One region of the Streptomyces sp. a15 genome, then DNA from elsewhere that is predicted to be linked to it. Evidence: riboswitches for the same ligand, from Rfam matches in the RefSeq annotation. Region 1 holds a riboswitch; the other holds the start of a gene.
What was found. A riboswitch is a leader RNA that binds a small molecule or an ion and turns the genes downstream of it on or off. The one in region 1 is predicted to bind glycine.
Positions count from the first base shown of each region.

Region 2: linked by a shared signal. The riboswitch ahead of gcvP (aminomethyl-transferring glycine dehydrogenase) and the one ahead of gcvT (glycine cleavage system aminomethyltransferase GcvT) in region 1 are both predicted to bind glycine.

Region 1 covers NZ_JBWLKM010000077.1:12,886-27,932, forward strand. The annotation lists gene AC5P09_RS41660 (hypothetical protein) at 1-274, shown strand, start outside; gene AC5P09_RS41665 (hypothetical protein) at 274-1,611, shown strand; gene AC5P09_RS41670 (CHAT domain-containing protein) at 1,663-4,623, shown strand; gene AC5P09_RS41675 (L-serine ammonia-lyase) at 4,630-5,997, opposite strand; gene glyA (serine hydroxymethyltransferase) at 6,076-7,338, opposite strand; gene gcvH (glycine cleavage system protein GcvH) at 7,354-7,731, opposite strand; gene gcvT (glycine cleavage system aminomethyltransferase GcvT) at 7,863-8,996, opposite strand; glycine riboswitch at 9,034-9,147, opposite strand; glycine riboswitch at 9,148-9,247, opposite strand; gene AC5P09_RS41695 (AAA family ATPase) at 9,427-10,095, shown strand; gene AC5P09_RS41700 (enhanced serine sensitivity protein SseB) at 10,247-11,050, shown strand; gene AC5P09_RS41705 (enhanced serine sensitivity protein SseB C-terminal domain-containing protein) at 11,243-12,061, shown strand; gene AC5P09_RS41710 (ABC transporter permease) at 12,381-13,388, shown strand; gene AC5P09_RS41715 (ABC transporter substrate-binding protein) at 13,483-15,047, shown strand, end outside.
Region 2 covers NZ_JBWLKM010000081.1:8,440-23,486, reverse strand. The annotation lists gene AC5P09_RS42460 (glycoside hydrolase family 43 protein) at 1-1,397, opposite strand, end outside; partial or broken gene AC5P09_RS42455 (potassium-transporting ATPase subunit KdpA) at 1,865-2,032, opposite strand; gene AC5P09_RS42450 (APC family permease) at 2,414-4,366, shown strand; gene AC5P09_RS42445 (DUF1707 SHOCT-like domain-containing protein) at 4,395-5,000, opposite strand; gene AC5P09_RS42440 (TOBE domain-containing protein) at 5,103-5,498, shown strand; gene modA (molybdate ABC transporter substrate-binding protein) at 5,675-6,550, shown strand; gene modB (molybdate ABC transporter permease subunit) at 6,547-7,401, shown strand; gene AC5P09_RS42425 (ABC transporter ATP-binding protein) at 7,758-8,849, shown strand; gene AC5P09_RS42420 (TOBE domain-containing protein) at 8,943-9,362, shown strand; gene gcvP (aminomethyl-transferring glycine dehydrogenase) at 9,445-12,330, opposite strand; glycine riboswitch at 12,515-12,611, opposite strand; gene AC5P09_RS42410 (PRC-barrel domain-containing protein) at 12,726-13,097, shown strand; partial or broken gene AC5P09_RS42405 (DNA polymerase IV) at 13,019-14,616, opposite strand; gene AC5P09_RS42400 (MerR family transcriptional regulator) at 14,700-15,047, opposite strand, start outside.

The DNA.
Region 1 (15,047 bases):
TCGCCCCGACCCGGACGGCGGCGTGCTGAACGCCCTCGCTCAGGACCTCCGTACCCCCTGGGCCGCCTACATGCGGCGGCTGTGGGTGCGGCTGCACGGGCGGGACGTCCGCGACGCACCGCTGGGGGACGTCGCCTCGGCCTGGGCGGTCCTCGACGGGGTCGCCCGCTCGGTGATGATGGACCACCGGGCCAGGGTCCGGTCGGCACTGCGCACACTGTCGGTGACCCGGGCGGAAACGGCCGAGCGGGCCGCCGCCCCGAGGAGCGCCTGATGGCCGGGGCCCCCATGGAGGTCCGGGTGGCGCGGGCCGAGGACGGCACGATCCGGGTCGCCGCCGACCCGGGCTTCAGCCGGGCTGATGACCGGGCCCAGGACGGCAGTGGCGAGGGCGTCGTGGCCCCCGACTTCGCGCGGGCCGTTCTCGACGTCGCGGGAGCGGTGCTGGCCTGGCCCGTCCTCGGGGATCCGGGGCCGCCGGTGGCTCAGGTGCATGACGTGGGGCGGGCGCAGCAGTGGCTGTGGGCGGTCTACGGTGAGCGGACCGCCGCCGCCGTGGACGCCTGCGCGGCAGGGGAGCAGGCCGGCGTACGGGTGACGGCGGACCTGACGGCGCTCGCGGGCAGCGCCGCCCGGCTCGGCTTCGGACACTGGACGGCCCGGTGGTGGCCGGCGTCGTACCTGGACGGGATTCCGGCGCTCGAACCGGACGTACTCGGCCTGGAGTTGGCCGCGCTCACCCACGGGTGCCAGCAGTTGTTCGACGACTTCGGTGACCAGCCCGACGACTGCGTGGCCGAACTGATCGAGGATCACCAGGCCGCCCTCGACCCGCTGATCCAGTGGTGGCGCGCGGCACCGCGGCCGACGGACACGGCACGGCACCTGGAGAGCGTACTGCGGTTGATCGACGACGCGGCGGACAGTGCCGGCCTGGACGGGCAGGCTCTGCGGCACCTTGGGTCGTCCCTGGACCAGCGACGTCCGGCCGGTACGCCGGTCGACCCCGGCGTGCTGTTCGCACGGCACGACGGCTACGCCCTCGCGGCGGGAGATCCGCTCGTCGCGGGCGGCCGGGTGATCGCCCGGGGCTCGGGGACCAACGACTGGCGCCGCTACCCGCCAGGCTTCGTCGACGCCTCCGAGACCGCGGTGTCCTGGACCGCTCGCGCTCTCGGTGCGCGACGGCAGATCGAGGTCGACGTCGTCGCGCACATCGCGGCACCCGCCGTCGGGACGCCCCTCGTCGCGGAGGTCCGGGTGAACGGCGGCCGCCGGAACCGGGTGCCGCTAGTCAGGCGGGACGACGTGTGGACCGGCCGGGCGGACCTGGACCTGCCGGCCGCGGCGATGCCGCCGCGGATCGAGGTCGGAGTGCTGCTGCCCGGCTTCGACCCGGGCCTCGGTTCCGGTACGTCCGGCGAAGCCGAGGGCCCCGACGCCTCCGGCGACGTCGAAGGCCGCGCCGACCGCGACGCGATCCGCGCTCTGGTCCGGCGGCGGCTGACAACCGCGGCACAGGCCCTGGCCCACGACGCGCCGCCGCACGACGCTCCCTGGGGGCTGTTCCTGGCGGAGATCGCCGCGGCTGCCACCGGTGAGGACTACTGACGGACGGCGGACGCGGAGGACGACGGGATGGTCGACGCGGTGGACCACGGGATGGACGGCTCGGTGAACGACTCGGTGAACGACGAGGTGGACGACTCGGTCGTGCGGCTGTACGGAGAGCCCTTCGACAGCGGTTTCGCCCTGGCCGAGGAACATCAGCTGACCGCTGATCTCGCCGCCGCGTGCGCCGTCTACGAGGAGCTGCTCACCGTGGCCGGGTCCTTCGACGACTCGCCCGACGTACGGTTCCTGCGGGCGCACCTGCTGTCGGACCTCGCGAGTGTCCGGCTCACCGCCACAGACCTGGCCGGGGCGGCGGATGCCGTCGAGCGGGCCCGCGTGCTGCTGGACGGCATCGCATCGGTGCCGATGGGGCCGAACGGGCGTCAGCTGTGGCTGGAGGTCCTGCTGAAGACACTGCTCGCGAGGGCCGACCTGCTGCGCAGGACCGGGGACCTGGACGAGGCGCTGGCAAGTCTCGACGAGGCGGCTGCCGTGCTGCCCGAGTTCCACGACCCCGAAGGGCTGCGCGCCGCCGAACTCGGCCTGAACCGGGTGCACCTGCTGATGGAGCGGGGCGAGTGGGGAGTGGCCGAGGAGCTGGCCTCGGCGCTGCTGTCCACCGTGCCGGAGACCGCGGCGCAGACCGTGCCGCGGCTGCTGACGGCCCTCGGCCTGATCTGCGCCTCGACCGGGCGGTTCGACCCGGCCGAGGACTGGTTCGTCCGCGCGGAGGAAGGCTTCCGGGCGACGGGGGACACCGTCGAGCAGCAGGCGCTGCTCGCGCACCGGGCCTACGCCGCGATGCACCGGGGCGACCTCGACCTCGCGGAGCGGTGGTACGCCGAGGCGTCCGAGATCTTCGAGCGGCAGCGGCAGTTCGGTGATCTGGCGGTCTGTGAACAGGCCCGTGGCTTTCTCGCCGGTCAGCGGGGCGACAGCGCCCGCGCGGGCGACCTGACGGAGGCGAGCCTGGCCCGGTTCGAACGGCTCGGCGCCTCGATCGCCGCTGCCGACACGATGCTGCTGGGCGCCCAACACGCGTACGACCGGGGCGACATCCCGCAGATGAAGCGGCTGGCCCAGGAAGCCCGCGACGTGTACCAGGCGCGGGAGGTGTACGAGCGGTGCGCACAGGTCGACCTCATGCTCGCGAGAACCCTTGAGGACAACCTGAACCTGACGGACCACGGCGCCCACGAGACGGAGTCCATCGGTACCGCGCTCTCCCTCGCCCTGCCCGCCGCACTGGCTCTGGAGGCGGCGCGCTACGACTTCGTCACGGCCCACGCGCGCAGTCAGTGGCTGCAACTGGCGGACGACGCCATGCGGTTGGTCTTCCGTCTCGCGGTACGCCGACAGGACCAGGGACTGCTCTTCGAACTGGTGGAACACCGCTGCGCGGGCGCCTCCTTGGCACTGGACCGTACGCCGTCGACGCCGCCTGCCCCGCCCTCAGGGCCCTCGGAGTCCGCCGAAGACGCCGGGGCGGTCTTCCCGACTGCGGCCATGAAGGCGTACGGGCACGTCGACGGCCGGATGGCGCTCGGCGGTGCGGCGGCGGAGGCCGCCGCCTCCGCCGGTCTGCGCGTCGCGCCGCCGCCGAAGGTGCGGATGTCGCCGGAATCCGGCCGCGTCGCGCTCCAGGAGTACATCGCGGCGGCCGAGTTCCGCTATCACCGACGGATCGTGAACGAGGAGGAGACGCCGTTCTGGATCACCGACGACCTGACGGACCGCCCGGTGGTCCAGATCCGGCTGGCCGACGCCGGAGACCTGTTCATGACCTGGACCTGGGCCGGCGGGGCCCACGGGTTCGGCACCGGTCAGGGGCCCGGTGACGAAGTCGACCGGGCGGTGCGCGAGCTGGCCGCGGCGCTGCCGGGGGCGGGCGGCGGAGCGGAGGGGATGCGGCGTGCGTTCGACTCGGGCGCGTTGGCGGATCACCGGGCCGAGCAGCGGCTCGCGCGGACGCTGGCCGAGGCGCTGTGGCCGGAGGGGCTGACGGCGCAGATACGTCAGGTGGCGGCGCGCGCGGGCCGCCCGCTGGTGCGGATCCAGCCGTCTCCCCGGGTCGCCCAGGTCCCCTGGGAACTGCTTGCCGTCGACGACGCGACCGACGTACGGCTCATAGAACTGGCGGACGTCGTGACCACGGCGCCGGCGTGGTTGCGACGGCAGGACCGCGCGGTACGTCCGACGCCGGACGCGGACACCGCGGCGAACGCCGACGCCGGCGCGGTCGTTCTCGCCCTCGACCCCCGGGTGCCCGGATTCCGGGCCGACTCCCCGCTCGGCTCGGTCCTGGGACCGCCCGGCTCGGACCCGGAGCTGTTGTCGTTCGTCCGGAGGCGTCTCGACGCGGGTGCCGTCGTGCCGTCCGTCGCCACCCCGGCGGAGGCCTTCCGCCGCACTGACCTGGACCGGGACTGGCTGAGCGGCGTGCTCCGCCAGGGGGCACGCAGGCTGATGTACGTCGGCCACGTGAGCAGCGCGCCGGTCGAGGGCGGGCAGAGCGAGGACGGCACGCTCCATCTGTGCTGCGGACCGGGGACCGTCGGCCTGGCCGAGGCGGTCCGCACCCATCGGCCGCTGTCGGCCAAGGACCTCCTGCTGGGCACGCTTCCCCTGCGCGCGGACGGCGAGCCGGGTGCGCGGATCTGGCCCGCGCCGCCGCGGGTCGCACTGATCGGCTGCGAGAGCGGCGGCGATCTGCGGTTCGCCGAGTCGTTCGGTCTGGCGACGGCGATGATCCACAACGGTGCCGAGCTGGTCACCGCCACCCGCTGGGTGCTGCCGACCAGCTTCGCCTTCCACGGGCTCGCAGGTCTGCCCGAGTCCGTACGCCCGCTGTCGGAGGCGATCGTCGCCGTCGACACCGCCCACGAACACCGCGACCCCGTGCACCGGCTCGGCCGCTGGCAGCGCGAGCAACTCGACCACTGGCGAGCCGGCGGCCGCATCGAGCACTCGCCCCTGCTGTGGGCGGCCATGACCTGCATCGTCGTCTGACCGGCCTCAGCACTCGATGATGTTGACCGCCAGCCCGCCCCGCGCCGTCTCCTTGTACTTCACCGACATGTCCGCCCCGGTCTCCTTCATCGTCTTGATGACCTTGTCCAGGGACACCTTGTGCGTGCCGTCCCCGCGCATCGCCATCCGTGCCGCCGTGACCGCCTTCACCGCGGCCATGCCGTTGCGCTCGATGCACGGGATCTGGACCAGGCCGCCGACCGGGTCGCAGGTGAGGCCGAGGTTGTGTTCCATGCCGATCTCGGCGGCGTTCTCGACCTGTTCAGGGGAGCCGCCGAGTACTTCGGCGAGGGCGCCCGCCGCCATCGAGCAGGCCGAGCCGACCTCGCCCTGGCAGCCGACCTCGGCGCCGGAGATGGAGGCGTTCTCCTTGAAGAGCATGCCGATCGCGCCGGCGGCGAGCATGAAGCGGACCACACCCTCCTCGTCCGCACCCGGCACGAAGTTGATGTAGTAGTGGAGCACCGCGGGGATGATGCCCGCCGCTCCGTTCGTCGGCGCGGTCACCACGCGCCCGCCCGCCGCGTTCTCCTCGTTCACCGCCATCGCGTAGAGCGTGATCCACTCCATCGCGTGCGCCAACGGGTCGCCCTCCGCCCGGAGTTGACGGGCCGACATGGCCGCCCTGCGGCGGACCTTCAGCCCGCCCGGCAGGATGCCCTCGCGGGCCATGCCGCGCGAGACGCACGCCTGCATCACCCGCCAGATCTCCAGGAGACCCGCGCGGATCTCCTCCTCCGTGCGCCAGGCCCGCTCGTTCTCCAGCATCAGCGCGGAGATCGACAGGCCGGTCTCCTGCGTCAGGCGCAGCAGTTCGTCGCCGGTGCGGAAGGGGTACTTGAGGACCGTGTCGTCGAGTTTGATGCGGTCCGCGCCCATCGCGTCCTCGTCGACGACGAAGCCGCCGCCCACCGAGTAGTACGTCTTGGTGAGCAGCTCCGCCCCGGAGGCGTCGTACGCCCACAGGGTCATGCCATTCGCGTGGTAGGGCAGGGTTTTACGGCGGTGGAGGACGAGGTCCTTGTCGAAGTCGAAGGCGATCTCGTGCTCGCCGAGGAGCCGCAGCAGCCTCGCCGCCTTGATGTCCTCCACCCGTTGGTCGGCCTTCTCCACGTCCACCGTGCGCGGCGAGTCGCCCTCCAGGCCGAGCAGCACCGCCTTGGGGGTGCCGTGCCCGTGGCCGGTCGCGCCGAGGGAGCCGTAGAGCTCGGTCCGTATGGACGCGACCGACTCCAGCAGGGCCTCGTTGCGCAGGCGGCGGGCGAACATGCGGGCCGCGCGCATCGGGCCGACCGTGTGGGAGCTGGACGGGCCGATGCCGATCGAGAACAGGTCGAAGACCGAGATGGCCACGGGTACTCCTCAATACGGGTGGTGCAGGGGGCGGGCGCCCCGCACTGTCGAGTGTGCGGGGCACGCCACAAAAAGGAACTACTTGTTCAGACCGGGGTACAGCGGGTGCTTGTCGGCAAGGGCCTTCACCCGGGTCTTGAGGGCTTCGACGTCGTAGGACGGCTTGAGCGCCTCGGCGATGACATCCGCGACCTCCGCGAAGTCCTCGGCCGTGAAGCCGCGGGTGGCGAGGGCGGGCGTACCGATCCGCAGGCCCGAGGTGACCATCGGCGGACGCGGGTCGTTCGGGACGGCGTTGCGGTTGACCGTGATGCCGACCTCGTGGAGGCGGTCCTCGGCCTGCTGCCCGTCCAGCTCGGACTCGCGCAGGTCGACCAGGATCAGGTGCACGTCGGTGCCGCCGGACAGGACGTTGACGCCGGCCTCGCGGGCGTCCGGCGCCGTCAGCCGCTCGGCGAGGATCCGCGCGCCCTCGACCGTACGGCGCTGGCGCTCCTTGAAGTCCTCGCTCGCCGCGACCTTGAAGGACACCGCCTTGGCCGCGATCACGTGCTCCAGGGGGCCGCCCTGGAAGCCCGGGAAGACGGACGAGTTGAGCTTCTTCGCGAAGTCCTTCCTGGCGAGGATGATGCCGCCGCGCGGGCCGCCCAGCGTCTTGTGGGTGGTGGAGGTGACGACATCGGCGTACTCGACCGGGTTCGGGTGCAGACCCGCCGCGACCAGACCCGCGAAGTGCGCCATGTCGACCCACAGGTACGCCTCGACCTCGTCGGCGATCCGGCGGAACTCGGCGAAGTCCAGCTGCCGCGGGTACGCCGACCAGCCCGCGATGATCACCTTCGGCCGGTGCTCCTTGGCGAGCTGCTCGACCTCGGCCATGTCGACCAGGCCGGCGTCGTCGACGTGGTACGCGACCACGTTGAACTGCTTGCCGGAGAAGTTCAGCCGCATCCCGTGGGTCAGATGGCCGCCGTGGGCGAGGTCCAGGCCGAGGATGGTGTCGCCGGGCTGGGCCAGCGCGAACAGCGCGGCCTGGTTGGCGGAGGCGCCGGAGTGGGGCTGCACGTTGGCGTACTCGGCGCCGAACAGCTCCTTGACCCGGTCGATCGCGATCTGCTCGGCGACGTCGACGTGCTCGCAGCCGCCGTAGTAGCGGCGGCCGGGGTAGCCCTCCGCGTACTTGTTGGTGAGGACCGAACCCTGCGCCTCCATGACCGCGACCGGCGCGAAGTTCTCGGAGGCGATCATCTCGAGGGTGGACTGCTGGCGGCTCACCTCGGCGTCGACCGCGGCGGCGATCTCCGGGTCGAGCTCGTGCAGGGGCGTGTTCAGAACGGACATCGGGTGTACGACTCCTCAGCCGGCGGAAAAGGCGGTGTACTCGTCGGCGGAGAGCAGGTCGGCCGGCTCGTCCGTGACACGTACCTTGAACAGCCAGCCGCCCTCGAAGGGCGCGGAGTTCACCAGCGACGGGTCGTTCACCACGTCCTCGTTGACCTCGGTGACCTCACCGGACACCGGGGCGTACAGGTCGCTGACCGACTTGGTCGACTCCAGCTCGCCGCAGGTCTCGCCCGCGGTCACCGTGGCACCGACCTCCGGAAGCTGGACGAACACGACATCGCCGAGCGCGTTGGCCGCGTGCTCCGTGATGCCGACCGTCGAGACGCCGTCCGCGGCGGCCGACAGCCACTCGTGCTCCTTGCTGTAACGCAGCTGCTGGGGGTTGCTCATGGCCTGAATTCTCCTGTACGCGGGGGAGTGCTGGTGAATGGGGGACTGCTGGAAACGCACGTGAGCAGCGGAAATGTGCGCAGGGTCACGCGCACGGACCGCTCAAGTCTGTACTTCTGGCGTTTGAGTCTCTACTTCTGGCGCTTGTAGAACGGCAGCGCCACGACCTCGTACGGCTCGTGGCTGCCCCGGATGTCCACCCCGACACCCGGCGTGCCCGGAGCCGCGTGCGCGGCGTCGACGTACGCCATCGCGATCGGCTTGCCCAGCGTGGGGGAGGGCGCGCCGGAGGTGACCTCGCCGATCACCTCGCCGCCGGCGACGACCGCGTACCCGGCGCGCGGGACCCGACGCCCCTCGGCGACCAGGCCGACGAGGACGCGCGGGGGGTTGGTCTCCGCGCGGGCGGCGGCCTCGGTGAGCGCCTCGCGCCCCACGAAGTCGCCCTCCTTCTCGAACTTCACGACGCGCCCGAGGCCGGCGTCGAAGGGGGTCAACGACGTCGACAGCTCGTGGCCGTACAGCGGCATGCCCGCCTCCAGGCGGAGCGTGTCGCGGCACGACAGCCCGCAGGGGACCAGGCCGACGCCCTTGCCCGCCTCGGTCAGGGCCTGCCACAGCTGCTCCGCGTCGGAAGGCGCCACGAACAGCTCGAAGCCGTCCTCGCCGGTGTAGCCGGTGCGGGCGATCAGCGCCGGGACGCCGGCGACGGTGCCGGGCAGGCCGGCGTAGTACTTCAGTCCGTCCAGGTCGGCGTCGGTGAGGGACTTCAGCACCCCCGGCGACTGGGGACCCTGCACGGCGATCAGCGCGTACGCGTCCCGGTCGTCGCGCACCTCGGCGTCGAAGCCGGACGAACGCTCCACGAGCGCGTCCAGCACCACCTGGGCGTTGGAGGCGTTGGCGACGACCATGTAGTGAGAAGACCCGGCCTCGGTGTCGGCCAGCCGGTAGACGATCAGGTCGTCGAGAATGCCGCCGTCTTCGCGGCAGATCATGGTGTAGCGGGCGCGGCCGACACCGACGGACGCGATGTTGCCCACCAGCGCGTAGTTCAGGAGCTGCGCGGCCTGCGGGCCGGTCACCGTGACCTCGCCCATGTGCGAGAGGTCGAAGAGTCCGGCGCGGGTGCGTACGGCGTTGTGCTCGTCGCGTTCGGAGCCGTAGCGCAGGGGCATGTCCCAGCCGGCGAAGTCGGTCATCGTCGCGCCGAGCGAACGATGCAGGGCATCGAGCGCGGTGTGACGGGGTGCGGTGCTGCTCATCGGACGGTCGTCTCCCAAGGCATGACGGCGAGGTCGTTCCTCCCCATCTGTCATCGGAACCTGAGAGGTTCGACGTGACCCCGCGAAACGGTGGTCACGACTTGCACCTTGGGTGGAGCCACTGTCGCAGCGGCCCGCTTTTCAGATGTGCCTCGCCCGCGCGGTAACGGGGACCTGAGAGATTCAAGGGAGGGACTTGCTCCTTCGGCGCCCCAGCGAGGTACGGCTGGGGACTCTCCCGCGCGGATTCAAGCGGCCGGTATGCAGTTGGCGCGCACATCATTGCACGCATCGTCGGCGCGTGGCAGGCCGCATCTGTAACCGGCCTGTGGCAGTAAGCGCATGAAAACGCGAGACACCGCGTATTACCTTCTCTTTACACTCGACGGGGAGGGAAACTCGTGACCCACCCCAGGGGAGGACGATCACGGTGAACAGGACCACTGCGTACGCCACGACCTCGGCCGTAGCGCTGCCCGAGCAGCCCTCGGCCCCGGCCCGCGGCGCGTGTGGAGCGCGCCCGGCACCCGTCCTCCGCGACCTGCGCGAGCGCGAGGGCCACAGCCCGCACGCACTGCTCTTCGGGCCCCGCGACCTCGTCGTGATCACCGGCCTGCCCGGCAGCGGCAAGTCCACGCTGATGCGGCGCACCGTCAAGGGCACGCGGATCGACTCCCAGGACACCCGCGACCGCTGGGACGGCCGGCTGTCCCGCTTCCTGCCGTACGCGGTCTACCGCCCGCTCGTCCGCGTCGCCCACTACGCCGGACTGCGCCGCGCCCTGCGCTCCGGCGAGGGCGTCGTCGTGCACGACTGCGGTACGCAGGCCTGGGTGCGCGGCTGGCTGGCCCGCGAGGCCCGCCGCCGGGGCGGCACCCTGCACCTGATGCTGCTCGACGTCGCCCCCGACACGGCCCTGGCCGGCCAGCGCGAACGCGGCCGCGGCGTCTCGCGGTACGCGTTCCTGCGTCACCGCGGCGCGGCCGCCCGCCTGATCAGCTCCGTGGAGCAGGGCGACCTGCCGCCGGGCTGCGGCTCGGCGGTCCTGATCGACCGGGACGCGGCGAACGTCCTGAGGCGGATCGGCTTCACGGGCTGAGGCGGATCGGCTTCACGGGCTGAGGCGGGTCGGTTTCGCGGCCCGAACGGGTGCAGGGGCCGGATTGCTGTGACGGGCTGACTCCCGGCCCGCCCGCACCCGTTAGCCTTTTCAGCCACAGCAGCGGTACTCGGCAGGCGGTAGACAGCAGATGGACTTCCCGGCGGATCTCCCAGCGGGCTTCTCGGAGTTCCCGGCACAGGCGCACGCCCATTCGCACGGCGGATGGCCCGGCAACGAGCTGGAGGAGGTGCTCTCCGCCTCCCTCGGCATCCCCGGGGCCGGCGGGCGGATCGTCGAGGTGCTCGGCCGCAGCTTCGTGTGGATCCCGCTGCCCAGCGGCGGCGGCCCGCACAGCGGCCCGCTCGACCTGCCCACGCTGGAGATCGACGGTCAGGCCTACGTCCCGGTGTTCAGCTCCGAGGAGCAGTTCCGCCAGGTCGTCGGCTCGCACATGTCGTACACCATCGCGCCCGCGGTGGAGTTCGCCCGCGGGCTGCCCCCGCAGGTCGGCATCGCCGTGAACCCGGACGGCACGGTCGGCGTCCCGCTGCCCCCGCCCGCCGTGGCCGACCTCTGCCGCACCGGCCGTACCCCGCTGGACGGCCCCGCGAGCGGCGGCCGCGTCAAGCTCTACGAGCCCGACTGGCAGGACGACCCCGTCGACTTCCTCGCCGCGGCCTCGGCCGAGTTCGCGGCCACCGGCGTCATCCTCACGGCCCGCCGCTGCCTGGCCGCCATCGAGACGGCGAACCCGGTGATGTTCGTGGGAGTGGAGCTCTCCCACTGGGACGCCCCCGACCTGCGCACGGCCCCCATGGACGCCCTGGCCGCGGCCCTGGGCCGCGCCCCGGCCCCCTGGCCGGTCAACCTGGTCCTCCTGGACGTGGCCGACGACCCGGTGGGCCACTGGATGCGTGAGCAGGTCCGGCCCTTCTACACGAGCGGCTACTAGAGAACGCCGCAAGGGCGGCGTCCCCAGGGGCGCGGGGCTGTGTCGACATGCGGCTCCGCCGCGGGGGCGCGACAAGCCACGAACAACCCGCATCCGCCCACCGGCGAGCAGCCCCGAGCTCTCACGGCTCCGCCCAGCACAGCGCCTAAGCTGGTTTCATATCCGAGGCAACTTCATGAAGGGGCGGTACAGGTGAGCGCCAGCGGCATCGCGGCCGGGCAGGTCGAGCACATGCTGCGCCAGGTGACGCCCGGGCGCTACGACGCCTACGAGGCACTCCTGCGCGCGCTCGCGACCCCCTCCTCCGGCCAGGTCTGGATGCTGCTGTGGCACGGCCAGGCGGGCTCCCCGGACGCCCAGTACGGAAACATGGAGGTCGACGGGTACGGCTACGCGCCGTGCGTCACCTCGGCCCAGGAACTCTCGGCCAGCGGCTGGAACCGCTCCTATGAGGTCGTCGACGGAATCGACGTCGCCCGCACCCTGTACCCCGACCACTACGGCCTCTGGCTGAATCCGCACGCTCCCGGCGGCGGCGTCGGCATCCCCTGGCTCGATCTGCGCCGCATCGCCACCGGCCTGGAGCGCCAGCCCGCCGGACCCCTGCGGCTGTCCGAGCCCGGCATCGAGATCCCGCAGTTCTACGCCCTGCTCGCGCAGAACGCCCACCGCACCCCGGCCGTCCGCGCGTTGCGCCGCGCCTGGGTGCAGCCCGCGCTCGGGGCGCCGTATCTCGCCATCGGACTCGATGTGTACGACACCAGCCCGCCGGCCGTCGACTCGGTGCGCGCGATGATGCAGCAGTCGATCGGCGCGGTCCCGGACGGGCTCCCGGTGTCGACGGTGGCGATGTCCGACGAGTACGACCCGGTGGCGCTGTGGATGCGGGCGAGCGCCCGCCCCTTCTACGACCGCGAGGCCCATGCGGGGTCCGCCCCGGCCCCCGCCCCCTCCTCGGCCCAGGCTCCAGTGGCCGGTTACGGCTATCCGCCGGCCCGCGGCGGCTACTGACCGAACTCCTCTCCGGCCCCGGTGGCCGGACCCGCCTTCCCCGTCTTCGCGCGTAGAACTGGGTGGATCATCCCTCCATGTCCCCAATGTCCCAACTGGCCTGCGTCCGCCCCGCGCTACCCGGCGTCCGGATAACGGAACCCTCTGGGTCGCATCACGTTTATGCATCCTTTCACCGTCAAGTCTGGCAACAGATCGCCAAAGCGTTGAAGACTCCCGCACCAGGGGCCTTTCGTCCCTGTGTACGACGGACTGAATCAATGCCGCCACAGCGGCAAGTGCGGGCCGGCTACCGCCGGTTGAGAGGGGTCCCTGCCAGATGACGGCACCATTGCACGAGCCGACCGCGGAAGCGGCCCCGAGTGCGGCCGAAGAAGCGGCGCTGGTCAGCGCCGATGCGAAGGCCGTACAGGGGCGTTCCCTGGGCCGGATCGCCTGGGAGCGCCTGAAGCGGGACAAGCTGGCTCTCACGGGCGGCGCCGTGGTGCTCTTCCTGGTGGTGATCGCGCTGCTCGCCCCGGTCATCACGAGCCTCCTGGGGCAGGACCCGAACGAGTACCACGAGAACCTCATCGACCCGCTCTTCGGCACGCCCACGGGCTCCCTGGGCGGCATCAGCGGCGAACACCTGCTCGGCGTCGAGCCGGTCAACGGCCGCGACATCCTCGCCCGCATCCTCTACGGCGCCCGGATCTCCCTGCTGGTGGGCTTCCTGTCCGCCGTGGTCGCCGTGATCCTCGGCACGGTGCTGGGCATCCTCGCCGGGTTCTTCGGCGGCTGGCTCGACTCCGTGATCAGCCGGGTGATGGACGGCCTGCTCGCCTTCCCGCAGCTGCTGTTCATCATCGCGCTGGTCTCCGTCATGCCGAACGAGATGCTGGGGCTCACCGGTTCGAGCGTGCGCGTCTTCGTGATGATCCTCGTCATCGGCTTCTTCGGCTGGCCCTACATCGGACGCGTGGTGCGCGGCCAGACACTCTCGCTGCGTGAGCGCGAGTACGTGGAGGCCGCCCGATCGCTGGGCGCGGGGCGGCTGTACATCCTGTTCAAGGAACTGCTGCCCAACCTCGTCGCCCCGATCGTCGTGTACACAACGATGATGATCCCCACCAACATCCTCACCGAGGCGGCGCTCAGCTTCCTGGGCGTGGGCGTCAAGCCGCCCACCGCCTCCTGGGGGCAGATGCTCTCGAGCGCGATCGACTACTACGAGTCCGACCCCATGTACATGGTGGTCCCGGGCGTGGCGATCTTCATCACCGTGCTGGCCTTCAATCTCTTCGGCGACGGCGTCCGGGACGCGCTGGACCCGAAGGCCTCCCGTTGAACCGGCTGAACCGCCGCACCGTCCAGGCGCAGCACCCCAACTGTCCCGTGGCACTCACACGGGGTCTCTCATCAAATCCGGAGGATCCGAGATCGTGACTACCCAACGCACCTCAGGGCGGCGGAAGCAGGCGTTTGCCGCTGTCGCCGCTGTCGCCGCGCTGCTGACCACGGCGGCGTGCGGCGGCGGTGGAGACGACGGCGACAACGGCGGCTCGAGCACCGGTGCCGCCGGCTTCGACGCCGCGAACAACAAGGTCGCCCAGGCCTCTGCCGCCAAGAAGGGCGGCACGCTGAAGTTTGGTGGCGCCCAGGATGCCGACTCGTGGGACACCACGCGCGGTTACTACGGCTTCATGTGGAACTTCGCGCGCTACTACAGCCGCCAGCTCGTCACGAACAAGACGGAGCCCGGAAAGGCCGGCGCCGAGCTGACCCCGGACCTCGCCACCGGTCTCGCCAAGGTCACGGACGACGGCAAGACCTACACGTACACCCTGCGTGACGGCGTCACGTGGGAGGACGGCAAGCCGATCACGTCCAAGGACGTGAAGTACGGCATCGAGCGCGTGTGGGCGCAGGACGTGCTGTCCGGCGGTCCGGTCTACCTGAAGGACGTGCTCGACCCGAAGGGCGAGTACAAGGGCCCGTACAAGGACACCTCCCCGGACAAGCTGGGTCTGAAGGCGATCGAGACGCCGGACGACAAGACCGTCGTCTTCAAGCTGCCGGCCGCCAACTCGGACTTCGAGGAGATGCTGGGTCTGATCTCCGCGTCCCCGGTCCGCCAGGACAAGGACACCAAGTCCAAGTACGGTCTGCACCCGTTCTCCTCCGGCCCGTACAAGTTCCAGTCGTACAGCCCGGGCAAGGACCTCACGCTGGTCCGCAACACCGAGTGGAAGCAGGCCTCGGACCCGATCCGCAAGGCCTACCCGGACAAGATCACCGTCCAGTTCTTCTCGGACGCCAACCAGCTGGACCAGCGTCTGCTCAACGGTGACCTGGACCTCGACATCAACCAGACCGGCATGTCGCCGCAGGGCCGCACCACCGCCCTGAAGCAGCACAAGGCCAACCTGGACAACCCGGTCTCCGGCTACATCCGCTACGCGACCTTCCCGCAGAGCGTGGCGCCGTTCAACAACGCCGAGTGCCGCAAGGCCGTGATCTACGGTGCCGACCACGTGTCGCTGCAGACCGCGCGCGGTGGCCCCGTTGCCGGTGGTGACATCGGCACCAACATGCTGCCGCCGTCCGTGTCGGGCGCCGAGGGCCAGAAGTACGACCCGTACGAGATCGCCGGTGCCAACAAGTCCGGCAACGCCGCCAAGGCCAAGGAAGCGCTGAAGGCCTGCGGCAAGCCGAACGGCTTCTCCACCACCATCGCGGTCCGCAACAACAAGCCGGTCGAGGTGGCCACCGCCCAGTCCCTGCAGGCGTCGCTGAAGAAGATCGGCATCAACGCCCAGATCGACCAGTTCGACGGTTCGCAGACCTCCGGCATCATCGGCAGCCCCGAGAACGTGAAGAAGAAGGGCTACGGCATCATCATCATGGGCTGGGGTCCGGACTTCCCGACCGTCCAGGGCTTCGGTATGCCGCTGTGGGACAGCAAGTACATCCTGGAGAGCGGTAACAACAACTTCGCTCTGATCAA
Region 2 (15,047 bases), on a different contig from region 1:
TAACGGCCGTCGAGTTCGGCCAGCGGTTCACCGCCTTCGACCGAGAGGACGACCGTGTCGGGACCGCCGGGCCTGACTCCCGGGGCCTGTTCCCGGGAGCTCGTGACGGTCGGCGGCACGGGGGAGGCCGTACGCACCTCGACGACCAGTGTGACCGGCCCCGACGGCACGGCCCGACGGGCGAGACACTGCCGTACCGGACCGATCCGGGCGACGACACTCACCTCTCCCCCGGCGACCTCGACGTCGTAGTGGTGGGCCTCGTCCAGGCGAACGGACAGGCCCGCGCGGGCGTTTTTAGGGTCCAGACGGGCCGTCACCCGGCACTGAGGGTGCTGCTGGCGGCGTCCGACGAAGGTGTGGCCCGGCCGGTCGAGGCTGTCCCCCGTCGCGTGCAGGGTCAGCCACCCCGGCCGCTCGCCCAGCGACCAGGTCCCCTCCCGCCTGCTGCGCGGGGAGATCCAGTACGGCGCCAGGTGTCCGGCGTCGAAGTCGTCCCGCTCCGGGGCGAGTTCGAGGGGGTGCCAGGCGGCCGGCGCCGGATGGCGTTCGCGCACGGGGCCGACTTGGGGCCAGCCGTCCACCCACTCCACCGGGGTCAGGAACGTCTCCCGGCCCAGCACGTGGAAGGCCGGGAAGAAGCCGCGGGGGCGTGTGGCCAGCAGCATCATCCACCAGCTGCCGTCGGGCGCTTGGACCAGGTCGGCGTGGCCGGTGGACTGGACGGGCAGGTCGGTGCCGCTGTGGGAGAGCACCGGGTTGGCCGGCGCCGGCTCGTAGGGGCCGCGCGGGTCGCGGGCACGGGCGATCGAGACACTGTGGCCGTGCGCGGTGCCGCCCTCGGCCAGCATGAGGTACCACCAGTCGCCGATCCGGTAGAGGTGTGGCGCCTCGGGATGCTGCAGTCCCGTCCCGGACCAGACCGGCACCGGCCCCTCCAGCACCTTGCCCGTCACCGGGTCGATGCGCGCGACCCGGACACCGGAGACCGCGCACCAGCAGTTTCCGTCGTCGTCCCAGGCCAGGTCGGGGTCGATCCCCGGCAGGTCGATCCACACGGGGTCGGACCACGGCCCTTCGGGACGGTCGGCGGTGACAAGGAAGTTGCCGCCGCCACAGACGTTCGTCGTGATCATGTAGAAGCGGCCGTCGTGGTGGCGGAGCGTCGGGGCGTAGATCCCGCCGGAGGCCACCGTGTCGTCGGGCAGCTCCAACTGCCCGGGCCGGTCGAGGACGTTGCCGATCTGGCGCCAGTGCACGAGGTCACGGCTGTGGAAGAGCGGGACACCGGGGAAGTACTCGAAGCTCGAGCACACGAGGTAGTAGTCCTCGCCGACCCGGCACACACTGGGATCGGGATGAAAGCCACCGATCACTGGATTGTCGTACGTCCGCATGCGCGGCAGTCCCTTCGAGCGTCGCAGTGGGGGCGAAACTTTCGGATGATCTGGCGAACGTTACGGAGCTGCACTGTAAGTGGACTCCGAGAGACGGGCAAGACAACGAGCACGCCGCACGGTGTCGAACCAGCGGCCGCGGAAGCACCTCTCGCGAGTGCCCGATACGTGCGGCGGCCCCGGATGCAGGGAGGCGCACCGGGGCTCACACCGACGTCATGGCCGCATCCGCCGCTCACGCCGTCCGGTGACGGATTCCTGACGGAGGGTCGACGGAAACTGACGGGGCGCTGACTGGGCGCTGACGGTGCTCGCGGCCGCCGCTCTTTGCAGCCCGCCAGGACCGGCCTCCTTGGCGGCCGACGTCCCCGTGCTTCTTCGCCACGCCGGCGTCCGCCTGGGCCGGCACGGGCGCGTCACTGGTGCCGCCACCGGTCATCGCGACGAGCTTGCCGCCCGCCTGCGTACGACCCCCGCACCATGTCCGCCCAGAAGTTGCCGAGTACACCGGTGCGCGAGCGAGTGAACCCGCGTACGAGAGCCACCGCCACCGCGATGGTGTTGAAGGCCTGGTCCGGGTCGATCCCCTGGAAGCCGAGCGACAAGGGCAGGACGCCCTGGATCCGCTGGAGGAGACAGCCTCGGCGACAGGATTCGGCCACCGTTGACGGGTCCCTTACGGCAGTCGGCACGCCCTCGACGGGTCTGTTACGGCAGCTGCCGCCGAGGCGGGAAAGCCGGAATGGCACGCGGCAGATCACTGCATCGGGATGACACTGAGTGTCCGCCTTGGCTGAGGGGCCATCACCTCCCCAAACGTGCCCTAACCGCCCCGAAAGGCTTCCCCGGCTCCTCCGTGATGCGTCACTGACCTCCCCATGGCCAGTCTTAACGGAAGCTTGACGCGCTCACCCCCCGCATCCGTGGGCCCTGGCATCACTCTCCGCTTACGCTGATCGCGCCGTACGCGTGATGGCCGGATCCACACGCTGAGCCGTACCTCAGGAGCACGCCCGATGGCCACCACCGAACACCCCCCGCCCAGCCGCGTGCGCTCCTGGATGCTGGAAGGCCTGTCCGACATGGGCAAGGGCGGCGGCCCTCAAGGCCCGCACGCCACACCGGAACCCGCGCACAAGGGGCAACGCTGGTGGAGGGTCATGTGTCTGACCGGCGTCGACTACTTCTCGACCCTCGGCTACCAGCCGGGCATCGCGGCCCTCGCGGCCGGCCTGCTCTCCCCCGTGGCAACCATCGTGCTCGTGATCGTCACTCTCGCCGGCGCCCTGCCCGTGTACCGGCGCGTGGCCGAGGAGAGCCCCCGGGGCGAGGGCTCGATCGCGATGCTGGAACGGCTGCTGTCCTTCTGGAAGGGCAAACTGTTCGTCCTGACACTGCTCGGCTTCGCCGCGACCGACTTCCTGATCACCATCACCCTGTCGGCGGCGGACGCCTCGACCCACCTGATCGAGAACCCGCACCTCACCGGCGTCCTGCACGACAAGCAGCTGATCGTCACTCTGATCCTCGTGGCGCTGCTCGGCGCGGTGTTCCTCAAGGGCTTCCTGGAGGCGATCGGCATCGCGGTCGTCCTGGTCGGCGTCTACCTCACCCTGAACCTCGTCGTCGTGGTCGTCGGCCTGTGGCACGTCATCACGGCCGGCCACGTGATCACCGACTGGTCCAGCGCCCTCACCGCCGAACACGGCAACGTCTTCGCCATGGTCGGCGTGGCCCTGCTGGTCTTCCCCAAGCTCGCCCTCGGCCTCTCCGGCTTCGAGACCGGCGTCGCGGTCATGCCGCACGTCCAGGGCGACCCGGGCGACACGGACGAGCAGCCGACCGGCCGGATCCGCGACACGAAGAAGCTACTCACCACCGCCGCCCTGATCATGAGCGTCTTCCTGATCGCCACGAGCTTCATCACCACGCTGCTGATCCCGGAGAAGGAGTTCGAGTCGGGCGGCCAGGCCAACGGACGCGCACTGGCGTACCTGGCACACGACTATCTGGGCAGCACCTTCGGCACGGTCTACGACGTCTCGACCATCGCCATCCTCTGGTTCGCCGGAGCCTCCGCGATGGCCGGCCTGCTCAACCTGATGCCCCGCTACCTGCCCCGCTACGGCATGGCCCCGCACTGGGCCCGCGCGGTACGCCCGATGGTCATCGTCTTCACCCTGATCGGCTTCCTGGTCACCTGGATCTTCGACGCCGACGTCGACGCGCAGGGCGGCGCCTACGCCACCGGCGTCCTGGTCCTCATCTCCTCGGCGGCCATCGCGGTGACGATCGCCGCCCGCAAGGCCGGGCAGCGGAACTGGACCATCGCCTTCGCGGTCATCTCGGCCGTCTTCCTCTACACGACCGTCCTGAACGTCATCGAGCGCCCCGACGGTGTGAAGATCGGCGCCTGCTTCATCGCCGGCATCATCCTGGTCTCCCTGCTGTCCCGACTGGCCCGCGCCTTCGAGCTGCGCGTGACCAGCGTGACGCTCGACGACATGGCGGAACGTTTCATCCGGGACATGTCCAGCCGCAAGATCCGGTTCATCGCCAACGAGCCCGACCAGCGGGACAAGGCCGAGTACCGGGACAAGATCGAGCAGATCCGGGAGGACAACGACATACCCGGGGAGGACTTCGTCTTCGTCGAGGTCACGGTCCTGGACCCCTCCGAGTTCGAGGCGAGTCTGACCGTGCGCGGCGAGGTCCTGCACGACCGCTACCGCGTCCTGACCCTGGAGTCCTCCTCCATCCCGAACGCCCTGGCCGCCCTGCTCCTCCACGTCCGCGACTCGACCGGCTGCACCCCGCACATCTACTTCGAGTGGACCGAGGGCAGCCCCTTCGCCAACTTCCTGCGCTTCCTCCTCTTCGGCCAGGGCGAGGTCGCGCCGGTGACCCGGGAGGTCCTGCGCGAGGCGGAACCGGACCGGCCCCGCCGGCCGCGCGTCCACACCGGCTGAGCTCCGACGCGGCCGCTTCCGGACGCGGCTACCTGCCGAACAGGCGCCGCGGCGGACGCACCACGACCTGCCCGAAGCTCAGCTCGCCGGCCACTTCCAAGCGCAGCACCACCGCGGCGTCCGACTCGGCCGCCCGCCGCTTCTTGACCTGGGCGTAGTGCGTCACCAGGGAGTCGGTGTCCACCACGACGCCCGGCCGAGTCAGGATCCGCAGGGCGCCGCCCCGCATGTCGAGGTCGATGCGCAGGCTGTCGTACGTGATCACGGCCTCGGCGAAGTCGAGCGTCACCTCGCCCCACTCGGAGTGGATCTCCATCCGCCGCGGCACCGCCCAGGCCCCGTCACGTCGCGCGGAGGCGCCCTTCTGCTCGATCCGGACGACCTCTTTGGCCTCGCCCCCGGGCCCGCCGACCGCACTCCCGTCGAGGGCCGTCGGCAGGTCCGTCGTCAGAACGGCCAGCTCGCCCATCGTGCGCGCTGTCAGGGCGGCCTCCAGGCGCTCGTCGAGCTCGTCGGCGGTCAGCCTGCCGTCCCCCGCGGCGATACGCAGGACGTCCACCACCCGGTCCCGGTCCGCGTGCGAGGCCCTCAGCTCGGGCGACGACGCACCGGTACGCGTGAGCTCGTTCGACATACCCTCACTCCGATCCACGGCGACAACTAACGCTATATCGCGTTACACCTCCGGGCCAACCCCGCATCCGTGGCTGCCTGTTCGCGGCCTATCGTGACCCGCATGCAGTCCTACACAATCGGCCAGGCAGCAAGGCTGCTCGGCGTGAGCCCCGACACCGCGCGCCGCTGGGCGGACGCGGGCCGGGTGGCGACCCACCGCGACGACAGCGGGCGGCGGCTCGTCGACGGCCGGGACCTGGCCGCGTTCTCGGTGGAGCTGGCCAAAGCCGGCAGCACCGACGAGGACACGCCGTACACCTCGGCCCGCAACGCCTTCCCCGGCATCGTCACCGCGATCAAGCTCGGCGATGTCGCCGCCCAGGTCGAGATCCAGGCCGGCCCGCACCGACTCGTCTCCCTGCTGACCCGCGAAGCCGTCGAGGAACTCGGCCTGGAGGTCGGCATGGAGGCGACGGCCCGCGTGAAGTCGACGAACGTACATATCGACCGGGTCTGACGACACTCATCGCCACGACTTCCGTAGAACGCACATGCGCACCCTGTACGCGATCCGCCCTGCTCATGCGATGCGCCAGCTGACTTATGCCTCGCACATGCGGAAGTATGATCGGCGCACCGGAAGGGTCCGTCCGTCGGGCTCTTCGCCAGGCAGACCCAGGGAGTGGACGCGAGATGACCCGTTCCGTGCGCCGGATCCGACGGACCCGCTGGACCGGCCGGAGCCTCCGGACCCGACGAACCCTCCTGTCCCTGCGGGCGCTCCTGCCCCTGCGGGCGCTCGGCGCGGGAGCCGCCGCGCTGCTGGTGCTGAGCGGGTGCTCGTCCTCCGACACGGGTTCCGACGCCGACAAGTCCGGCTCCTCGGCGAACCTCTCCGGCACCGTGACCGTCTTCGCCGCGGCCTCCCTCCAGGAGAGCTTCACGACCCTGGGCAAGGAGTTCGAGAAGCAGCACGCGGGCACAAAGGTCACCTTCAGCTTCGCCGGCAGCGACAGCCTCGCCGCGAGCATCACGGGCGGCGCCCCGGCCGACGTCTTCGCCGCCGCGAGCCCCACGACCATGGCGCTCGTGACGGACGAGAAGGACGCGGTCGGCACCCCCGCCGCCTTCGTCCGCAACCAGCTGGAGATCGCCACGCTGCCGGGCAACCCCGACAAGGTCTCCACGCTCAAGGACCTCACCAGGTCCGGCCTGAAGGTGGTCCTGTGCGACAGGACGGTGCCGTGCGGCTCGGCCGCCGAGAAGGCCCTTCAAGCCAGCAATCTCCAGCTCACCCCCGTCTCCTACGAGCAGGACGTCAAGAGCGCCCTGACGAAGGTCGAGTTGAAGGAGGCAGACGCCGCCGTCGTCTACAAGACCGATGTGAAGGCGGCGGGTGACAAGGTGGAGGGCGTGGACTTCCCCGAGTCGGCAAAGGCCATCAACGACTACCCGATCGCCCTCCTCAAGAACGCCCCCAACCCCGGCGCGGCCAAGGCCTTCATCGAGCTGGTTCAGTCCGCGCAGGGCCAGAAGGTCCTGACCGAGGCCGGATTCCTCAAGCCATGACAGGACCCGACAAAGCCGAGGCCGTCACCCTGGACAGTGGTCGGCGGCGTCAGCGTACTCGGATCGGCTCCGGCCGAGGCGTGCCCCTGCCCCTCCTCCTCCCCGCCCTGGCAGGCCTGGCATTCCTGCTCCTCCCCCTGCTCGCCCTGCTCGTACGAGCTCCATGGCGCAGCCTCCCCGAGCAGTTGACCAGCGCCCAGGTCTGGGAGGCCCTCCGCCTGTCCCTGGTGTGCGCCACCGCGGCGACCGCGCTGAGCCTGGTCATCGGCGTCCCGCTGGCCTGGCTGCTGGCCCGCGCCGACTTCCCCGGCCGCGGCCTGGTCCGCGCCCTGGTGACCCTGCCCCTCGTCCTGCCCCCGGTGGTCGGCGGCGTGGCACTGCTCCTCGCCCTCGGCCGCAACGGAGTGGTCGGGCAGTGGCTGGACTCCTGGTTCGGGATCACCCTCCCCTTCACCACGGCCGGCGTGATCCTGGCGGAGACCTTCGTGGCGATGCCGTTCCTCGTCATCAGCGTCGAGGGCACCCTGCGCGCCGCCGACCCGCGCTACGAGGAAGCGGCCACCACCCTCGGCGCCTCCCGCTTCACCGCGTTCCGCCGAGTCACGCTGCCACTGATCATGCCCGGCATCGCCGCGGGCTCCGTCCTGGCCTGGGCCCGAGCCCTGGGCGAGTTCGGAGCGACGATCACCTTCGCGGGCAACTTCCCCGGCCGAACCCAGACCATGCCGCTCGCGGTGTACCTGGCCCTCCAGAACGACCCGGCAGCCGCGATCGCCCTCAGCCTGGTCCTCCTGGCAGTGTCGATCGCGGTCCTGGCAGGCCTCCGAGACCGCTGGATGACAACATCATGACCCCCGTCCACACGCCCCCACCCACCCCGCCAAGCCGCGAGCACTCGTCCCACACCCACCACCAACCCCGCCAACCCGCGCACAGCCGCACCACACCCACCCACCCCGTCAAGCTGCGGGCAGTCGTGCCGCTGGAGCGGCACGGGTGGGCGCAGGCGGCACCCCGTCAGCGCCGGGCAGCGCGACCCACCCCCGCCCAGCACCAACGCCGTTCACACAACGAACATACGAGACCCTTCCCCGACCCAGCCCCCAGCCCCCACTGCCCCGCGCTCCAAACCCCCGGCCGCCGCTGCCCCGCACTACAACACCCCCCAGCCGCCACAGCCAACCCCCCCCTACAGGACACACACCCCATGACCGACCTCGACGACACCCCACCCGACGCCACCGCCGAACACACCCGCGGTGAAGGCCTCGACGCCCACCTCGTCGTCGACCACGACACCTTCCGCCTCGACATCACCCTCACCGCCGCCCCCGGCGACGTCCTCGCCCTCCTCGGCCCGAACGGCGCCGGCAAGACCACCGCCCTGCGCGCACTCGCCGGCCTCACCCCACTCACCGACGGCCACCTGCGCCTGGACGGCACCGAGTTGGACCGGACGCCCCCCGAATCCCGCCCCGTAGGCGTCGTCTTCCAGGACTATCTGCTCTTCCCCCACCTGTCCGCCCTCGACAACGTGGCCTTCGGCCCGCGCTGCCAGGGCGCGACCAAGACCGGGGCCCGCACGCAGGCCGCCGAATGGCTGGACCGCATGGGCCTCGCCGACCACGCCGGCGCCAAGCCCCGCCGTCTCTCCGGCGGCCAGGCCCAGCGCGTCGCCCTGGCCCGCGCCCTGGCCACCCGCCCCCGCCTGCTCCTCCTGGACGAACCCCTGGCAGCCCTGGACGCCCGCACCCGCCTGGAGGTACGCGCCCAACTCCGCCGCCACCTGGCCGAGTTCGAGGCCGTCGCCGTCCTGGTCACGCACGACCCGCTGGACGCCATGGTGCTGGCCGACCGGCTGGTGGTCGTCGAGCACGGCCAGGTGGTCCAGGAGGGCACACCGGCCGACATCGCCCGCCACCCCCGTACGGACTACATCGCGCAACTCGTCGGCCTGAACCTCTACAAGGGCCAAGCCGAGGGCCACACGGTCCGTCTCGACGCCGGCCCCGCCATCACCACCACGGAGGACCTCGCGGGACCGGTCTTCGTCGCGTTTCCCCCGGGCGCCGTGACCCTCTACCGCGACCGCCCCACCGGCTCCAGCGCCCGCAACCTCTGGCGCTGCGAAGTGGCCGGCCTGGAGACCCACGGCGACCAGATCCGCGCCGACCTCGCCGGCGAACTCCCCCTGGCGGCCGACCTCACGACGGTCGCCGCGGCCGAACTCGACCTGCACCCCGGCGCACCGGTCTGGGCAACGGTCAAGGCAACCCAGACACACGCATACCCGGCATAATCCCCACAGCCGACTACGGTGGGGACCCCCGACTTCCCCAGCCCCACACTCCCCACCCACAGACACTCCCCCACCCCCAGCGAGGCCTTCTCCATGAGCCTGAGCATCCGCAACCAGCTCCCCGGCACCGTCACCTCCGTCTCCCCCGGCGAAGTCATGGCCACGGTCAGGATCCGCCTCACCGGCGGCAGCGACCTCACCGCGGCGATCACCCTGGAAGCCACCGAGGAACTCGGCCTCGCCACGGGTTCCGCCGTACGCGCCCTGGTGAAGTCGACGGAGGTGTCCCTCGCCACCGCCCGGGTCGACGGCGTGTCCATCCGCAACCAGCTCCCGGGTACCGTCCGGGACATCGCGACCGGCGGCGCGATGGCCTCCGTCAAGGTCGCCGTCGAGGGCGGCGACCTGACCGCCGTGATCACCAGGGACCCCGTCACGGACCTCGCCCTGGCCCCCGGCGCTTCGGTCGTCGCCCTGATCAAGTCGACCGAGGTCTCCCTCGCGACGCCATGACGACATGACGTACAAGGGCCCCGCCCGACGAACAGCCGGACGGAGCCCTCATCACGTACTACGTGTGAATGTGTACTGCCCGTCAGTCCTCGTACGCATCCAGCGGCGGGCAGGAGCACACGAGGTTCCGGTCACCGAAGGCCTGGTCGATACGGCGCACCGGCGGCCAGTACTTGTCCGCGACCGACACCCCGGCCGGGAAGACGGCATCCTCGCGCGTGTAGGCGTGCTCCCACTCCCCGCCCAGCGCACCGGCGGTGTGCGGCGCGTTCCGCAGCGGGTTGTCGTCCGCGGACCACTCGCCCTTTCCGACCTTCTCGATCTCCGCACGAATGGCGATCATCGTCTCGCAGAACCGGTCGAGCTCGGTCAGGTCCTCGGACTCGGTCGGCTCGATCATCAGCGTGCCGGCCACCGGGAAGGACATCGTCGGCGCGTGGAACCCGTAGTCGATGAGCCGCTTCGCGACGTCGTCGACGCTCACGCCGGTCGCCTTGGTCAGCGACCGCAGGTCGATGATGCACTCGTGCGCGACCAGCCCGCCGGGACCGGTGTAGAGCACCGGGTAGTGCGGCTCCAGCCGCTTGGCGATGTAGTTCGCGGAGAGCACCGCCACCTGCGTGGCCCGCTTGAGGCCCTCACCGCCCATGAGCCGGACGTACGCCCACGAGATCGGCAGGATCCCCGCGGAGCCCCAGGGGGCGGCCGAGATCGGCCCGACACCCGTTTCCGGACCGGCCGCGGGCTGCAGCGGGTGGTTCGGCAGATACGGCGCCAGGTGCGCACGCACACCCACCGGGCCGACACCCGGACCGCCGCCGCCGTGCGGGATGCAGAAGGTCTTGTGCAGGTTCAGGTGGGAGACGTCCCCGCCGAAGTGCCCCGGCTTGGCCAGCCCCACCAGCGCGTTGAGGTTGGCGCCGTCGACGTACACCTGCCCGCCCGCCTCGTGCACCTGCGCGCAGATGTCGGCGACATGCTCCTCGAACACCCCGTGCGTCGACGGGTACGTGATCATCAGCACCGACAGCTCGTCCCGGTGCTGCTCGATCTTCGCTCGCAGGTCCTCGATGTCGATCTCGCCGTCCCCGGCGGTCTTCACGACGACGACCTTCATCCCGGCCATGACGGCACTGGCGGCGTTGGTGCCGTGCGCCGACGACGGAATCAGGCACACGGTCCGCTGCTCGTCACCGTTGGCCCGGTGATACCCGCGTACGGCGAGCAGTCCGGCCAGCTCGCCCTGCGACCCGGCGTTGGGCTGCAGCGACACGTTGTCGTAGCCGGTGACCTCGGCGAGTCGATCCTCCAGCTCACGGATGAGCGTGAGATAGCCCTGCGCCTGCTCGGCGGGCGCGAAGGGGTGCAGCTGCCCGAACTCGGGCCAGGTGACCGGCTCCATCTCGACGGTCGCGTTGAGCTTCATGGTGCAGGAGCCCAGCGGGATCATCCCGCGGTCGAGCGCGTAGTCGCGGTCGGCGAGCCGACGCAGGTAGCGCAGCATCGCGGTCTCGGAGCGGTGCTGGTGGAACACGGGGTGCGTCAGGTAGTCGTCGGACCGCAGCAGCGCGCCCGGAAGCGTCTCCTCGGCCACGGCGTCGAGCGCCTCGATGTCACCCTCGACCCCGAACGCGTTCCATACGGCGCCCAGTTGGGCCCGCAGCGTGGTCTCGTCGCAGGCCATGGACACGTGGTCGGCGTCCACGAGCCGCAGGTTGACGCCGTTCTCGCGTGCCGCGGCGACGATCTGAGCGGCCTGTGCGGGCACCCGGACGGTCAGCGTGTCGAAGTAGGAACCGTGCACGACCTCGACTCCGCCGGCCGTCAGCCCGGCGGCGAGGACCGTGGCGTACCGGTGGGTGCGCCGCGCGATGGTCTTCAGGCCCTCGGGCCCGTGGTAGACGGCGTACATGCCGGCCATCACGGCGAGCAGCACCTGCGCGGTGCAGATGTTGCTGGTCGCCTTCTCCCGGCGGATGTGCTGCTCACGCGTCTGCAGGGCGAGCCGGTACGCCTTGTTCCCGTCGGCGTCCACGGACACACCCACGAGCCGCCCGGGCAGGCTGCGCGCGAACTTCTCGCGCACCGCCATGTATCCGGCGTGCGGCCCGCCGAAGCCCATCGGCACACCGAAGCGCTGCGTCGTACCGACCGCGATGTCCGCACCGAGTTCACCCGGGGACTTCAGCAGCGTGAGCGCGAGCAGATCAGCGGCGACGGTCACGAGCGCGCCGAGCTCGTGCGCCTGCTCGATGACCGGCTTGATGTCGCGTACGGCACCGGAGGCGCCCGGGTACTGGAGCAGCACGCCGTTGATCTCACGCCCGGCGATCTCGGCCGGAATGCCGTCGCTGAGGTCGGCGACGACGACCTCCACGCCGGTCGGCTCGGCACGGGTCTGGATCACGGCGATGGTCTGCGGCAGTGTGTCCGCGTCGACCAGGAAGAGACCCTTCTTGTTCTTGCCCATACGCCGGCACAGCGCCAGAGCCTCGGCGGCCGCGGTGCCCTCGTCGAGCAGCGAGGCACCTGAGGTCGGCAGCCCGGTGAGGTCGGCGACCATCGTCTGGAAGTTCAGCAGGGCTTCGAGCCGCCCCTGGGAGATCTCGGGCTGGTACGGCGTGTAGGCCGTGTACCAGGCCGGATTCTCCATCACATTGCGCAGGATGACGGGCGGCGTGAACGTCCCGTAGTACCCGAGCCCGATCATGGAGTCGAGAACCTGGTTCCGGTCGGCCTGCGACCGCAGCTCGGCCAGCACCTCGGCCTCGGTGCGCGCGCCCGGCAGCTCCAGCGCGTCGGCGTTCTTGATCACATCCGGGACCGCGGCAGCGGTGAGCTCGTCGAGCGAGCCGTATCCGACCTGCGCGAGCATCTTGGCCCGCGCTTCCTGGTCGGGCCCGATGTGGCGCTGCTCGAAGGGGATTCCCTGCTCGAGCTCGGAGAGCGGAATGCGATGGGCGGTCATTACGGAGGCCTCCTGGTCTGACACGACCTTCGAGGGTCACCACGGCGCGGGTACCCGGACGGCCTCCCCCTCTGTCATCTCAACCTGAGAGCTTCACCGGCCGCCCGCGGGCAGCCGGCTTTCACCGTCGGTGAGAGCGGAAGCCGTCGACGCCGTCGGCACCCGCTCTGCTTTCCAGAGTGACCTCGTCCGTGCGGTACGTGGGCCTGAGAGATTCCGGGGAGGATTTGCTCCTTCGGCGCCTCCGGATGGTGTCCGGAGGACTCTCCCGCGCGGGGTCAGCAGCCGCTTGCCAGACTACCAGCGGGGTCAACGCCCGCGTCTTCGAGTGGCCACGTTCCTCAATCTGCTCTTTTGTAGTGCTTACGGATGAGTTGCGAGCAAGTGGAGGGCCCGTGCAGACCGACATCGATCCGCGCAACCTGATCGGCCGCAAGGCGTTCGACCGCAACGGCACCAAGCTCGGCACGATCGACGAGGTCTACCTCGACGACGCGACCGGCGCACCGGAGTGGGCCGCGATACGCACCGGACTCTTCTCCCGAGACGCCTTCGTCCCCCTGGAACCCAGCGAACTGATCGAAGGCACCCTCCACGTCCCCTTCGACCGCGCCCTGATCAAGGACGCCCCCGACTTCGGCGTGGGCCGCCACCTCTCGCCCGAGCAGGAACTGCAGCTCTACCACCACTACGGCCTCGACGTGGCCGCCCCTCCCCCCTTCCCGGACCACAACTTCGGCAAGCTGGCAGGCACAGACGAAACCTGACCACCCCCGCACCCGCCGACGGCGCCCAGCCCCCACAGGGGCCACCCGCACCCGACAACGAATCCCACACGGGTGGTGCGGGTGGGAACACAAACCCGGCCGAAGGCCGGGTGCCCCCAACGCACCCGCACCCAAAACCGCACCGGCACCCGCACCCGCACCCGCACCCTCAAGCCTCCGCAAAAGGCCCGCGCACCAACGGCAACGGCTCCGTCGGCTCCAACTCCGGATCATCAACCCGAAACGTCCGCACCCGCCCCGGCTCCGAATCCGGCGTCTCGAACCGCACAGTCACCCGCCCGACCCCACTCCCCTGCACCCATCCGTGCCCGAACTCGGCATGCGTGACATCGAGCCCCGAGGCCCACCGCCGCTCGACCGGCACCACCGGCGCCTCCGCAGGAACGTCATCGGCATCCTCCGCCACTCCGGAGTCCTCCTGCTCGCCCGCCGCCTGCGCGAACAGATCCTCCTGCGTGTAGTCGGCCAGCCCGCTCACCCCCACCCCCAGCAGCCGCACACCCCCCGTCGTGTCCACGGAATCCAGCAGCCGCGCGGCAGCCTCCCGCACCACCGCCGGATCGTCCGTGGGCCCCCGCAAGGTCTCGGACCGGGTCAGCGTGGAGAAGTCGTACCTCCGCACCTTCAGCACGATGGTCCGCCCGGACAACCCGGCGCTCCGCAGCCGCCGCACACACCGGTCGGCCAGCCGCTGCACCTCCATCCCCACCCGGACCCGGTCGTGGATGTCGATGTCGTACGTGTCCTCCACCGACACCGACTTCGTCTCCCGCTCGGCCACCACTGGCCGCTCGTCGTGCGCCAGCGCCATGGCGTACAAGGCGTGTCCGTGCGCCTTGCCCAGCAGCCGTACGAGTTCGTCCTCGCCCGCCTCGGCAATCTCCTCGACCGTGTGGATCCCGACCCGCCGCAGATGGTCGCCCGTCGCCGGCCCCACCCCGGGCAGGGTCCGCACCGGCATCGGCCCGAGCAGGGCTCGCTCGGTTCCCGGCTCGATGACCACCAGCCCGTCAGGCTTGGCCTGCTCGGAGGCGATCTTGGCGAGCATCTTGGAGGCCGCCAGGCCCACCGATCCCGTGAGTCCGGTGACGGCCCGTATGTCGGCGCGCAGCTTGGCCCCGGCCAGCCGCGCCGACGCGTCGTCCCAGGCCGCTCCGCCGGCCTCCAGGTCCACGAACGCCTCATCCAGGCTCAACGGCTCCACCAACGGCGACAGCTCCCTCAGAAGCCCCATCGCCTGCTCGCTGATCGCCCGGTAGAACGCGAAGCGCGGCACGAGATACGCCGCGTTGGGAGCGAGCCGACGCGCCTGGGCCATGGGCATCGCCGAGTGCACCCCGAACACACGCGCCTCGTACGAGCAGGTGGCGACCACTCCGCGCGGCCCGAGCCCACCCACGATGACCGCCTTCCCGCGCAGGCTCGGCTTGGATGCCTGCTCCGCCGAGGCGAAGAAGGCATCCATGTCGAGATGCAGGATCGTGGGCGCGCTTCTCACATCTCCGATGCTGCCCTACGCCACTGACAATGCCGTCCCCGAAGAGCGGTCCAACTGTCGGACCGCCCGGTCGGACCGCCCGGTCAGACCGCCCGGTTGCGCCGCCGCGCCAGCTCGTCCGCGGGGTTGTGACCGACGAGGGTCTCCCCGGTGTCGATCCGCTCCCCGTGCAGCTGGGAGAGCGCGCTTTCCACGTCCCGCCACACCACACCCACGGCGATCCCGAAGATGCCCTGACCGCCCTGGAGCAGCGCATGGACCTCGTCCGGCGAGGTGCACTCGTACACCGTGGCACCGTCACTCATCAGCGTCATCCGCTCCAGGTCGCAGAAACCGCGTTCCCTGAGATGCTGAACGGCGGCGCGGATGTTCTGTAGTGACACACCGGTGTCCAGAAAGCGCTTGACGATCTTCAGTACGACGACGTCCCG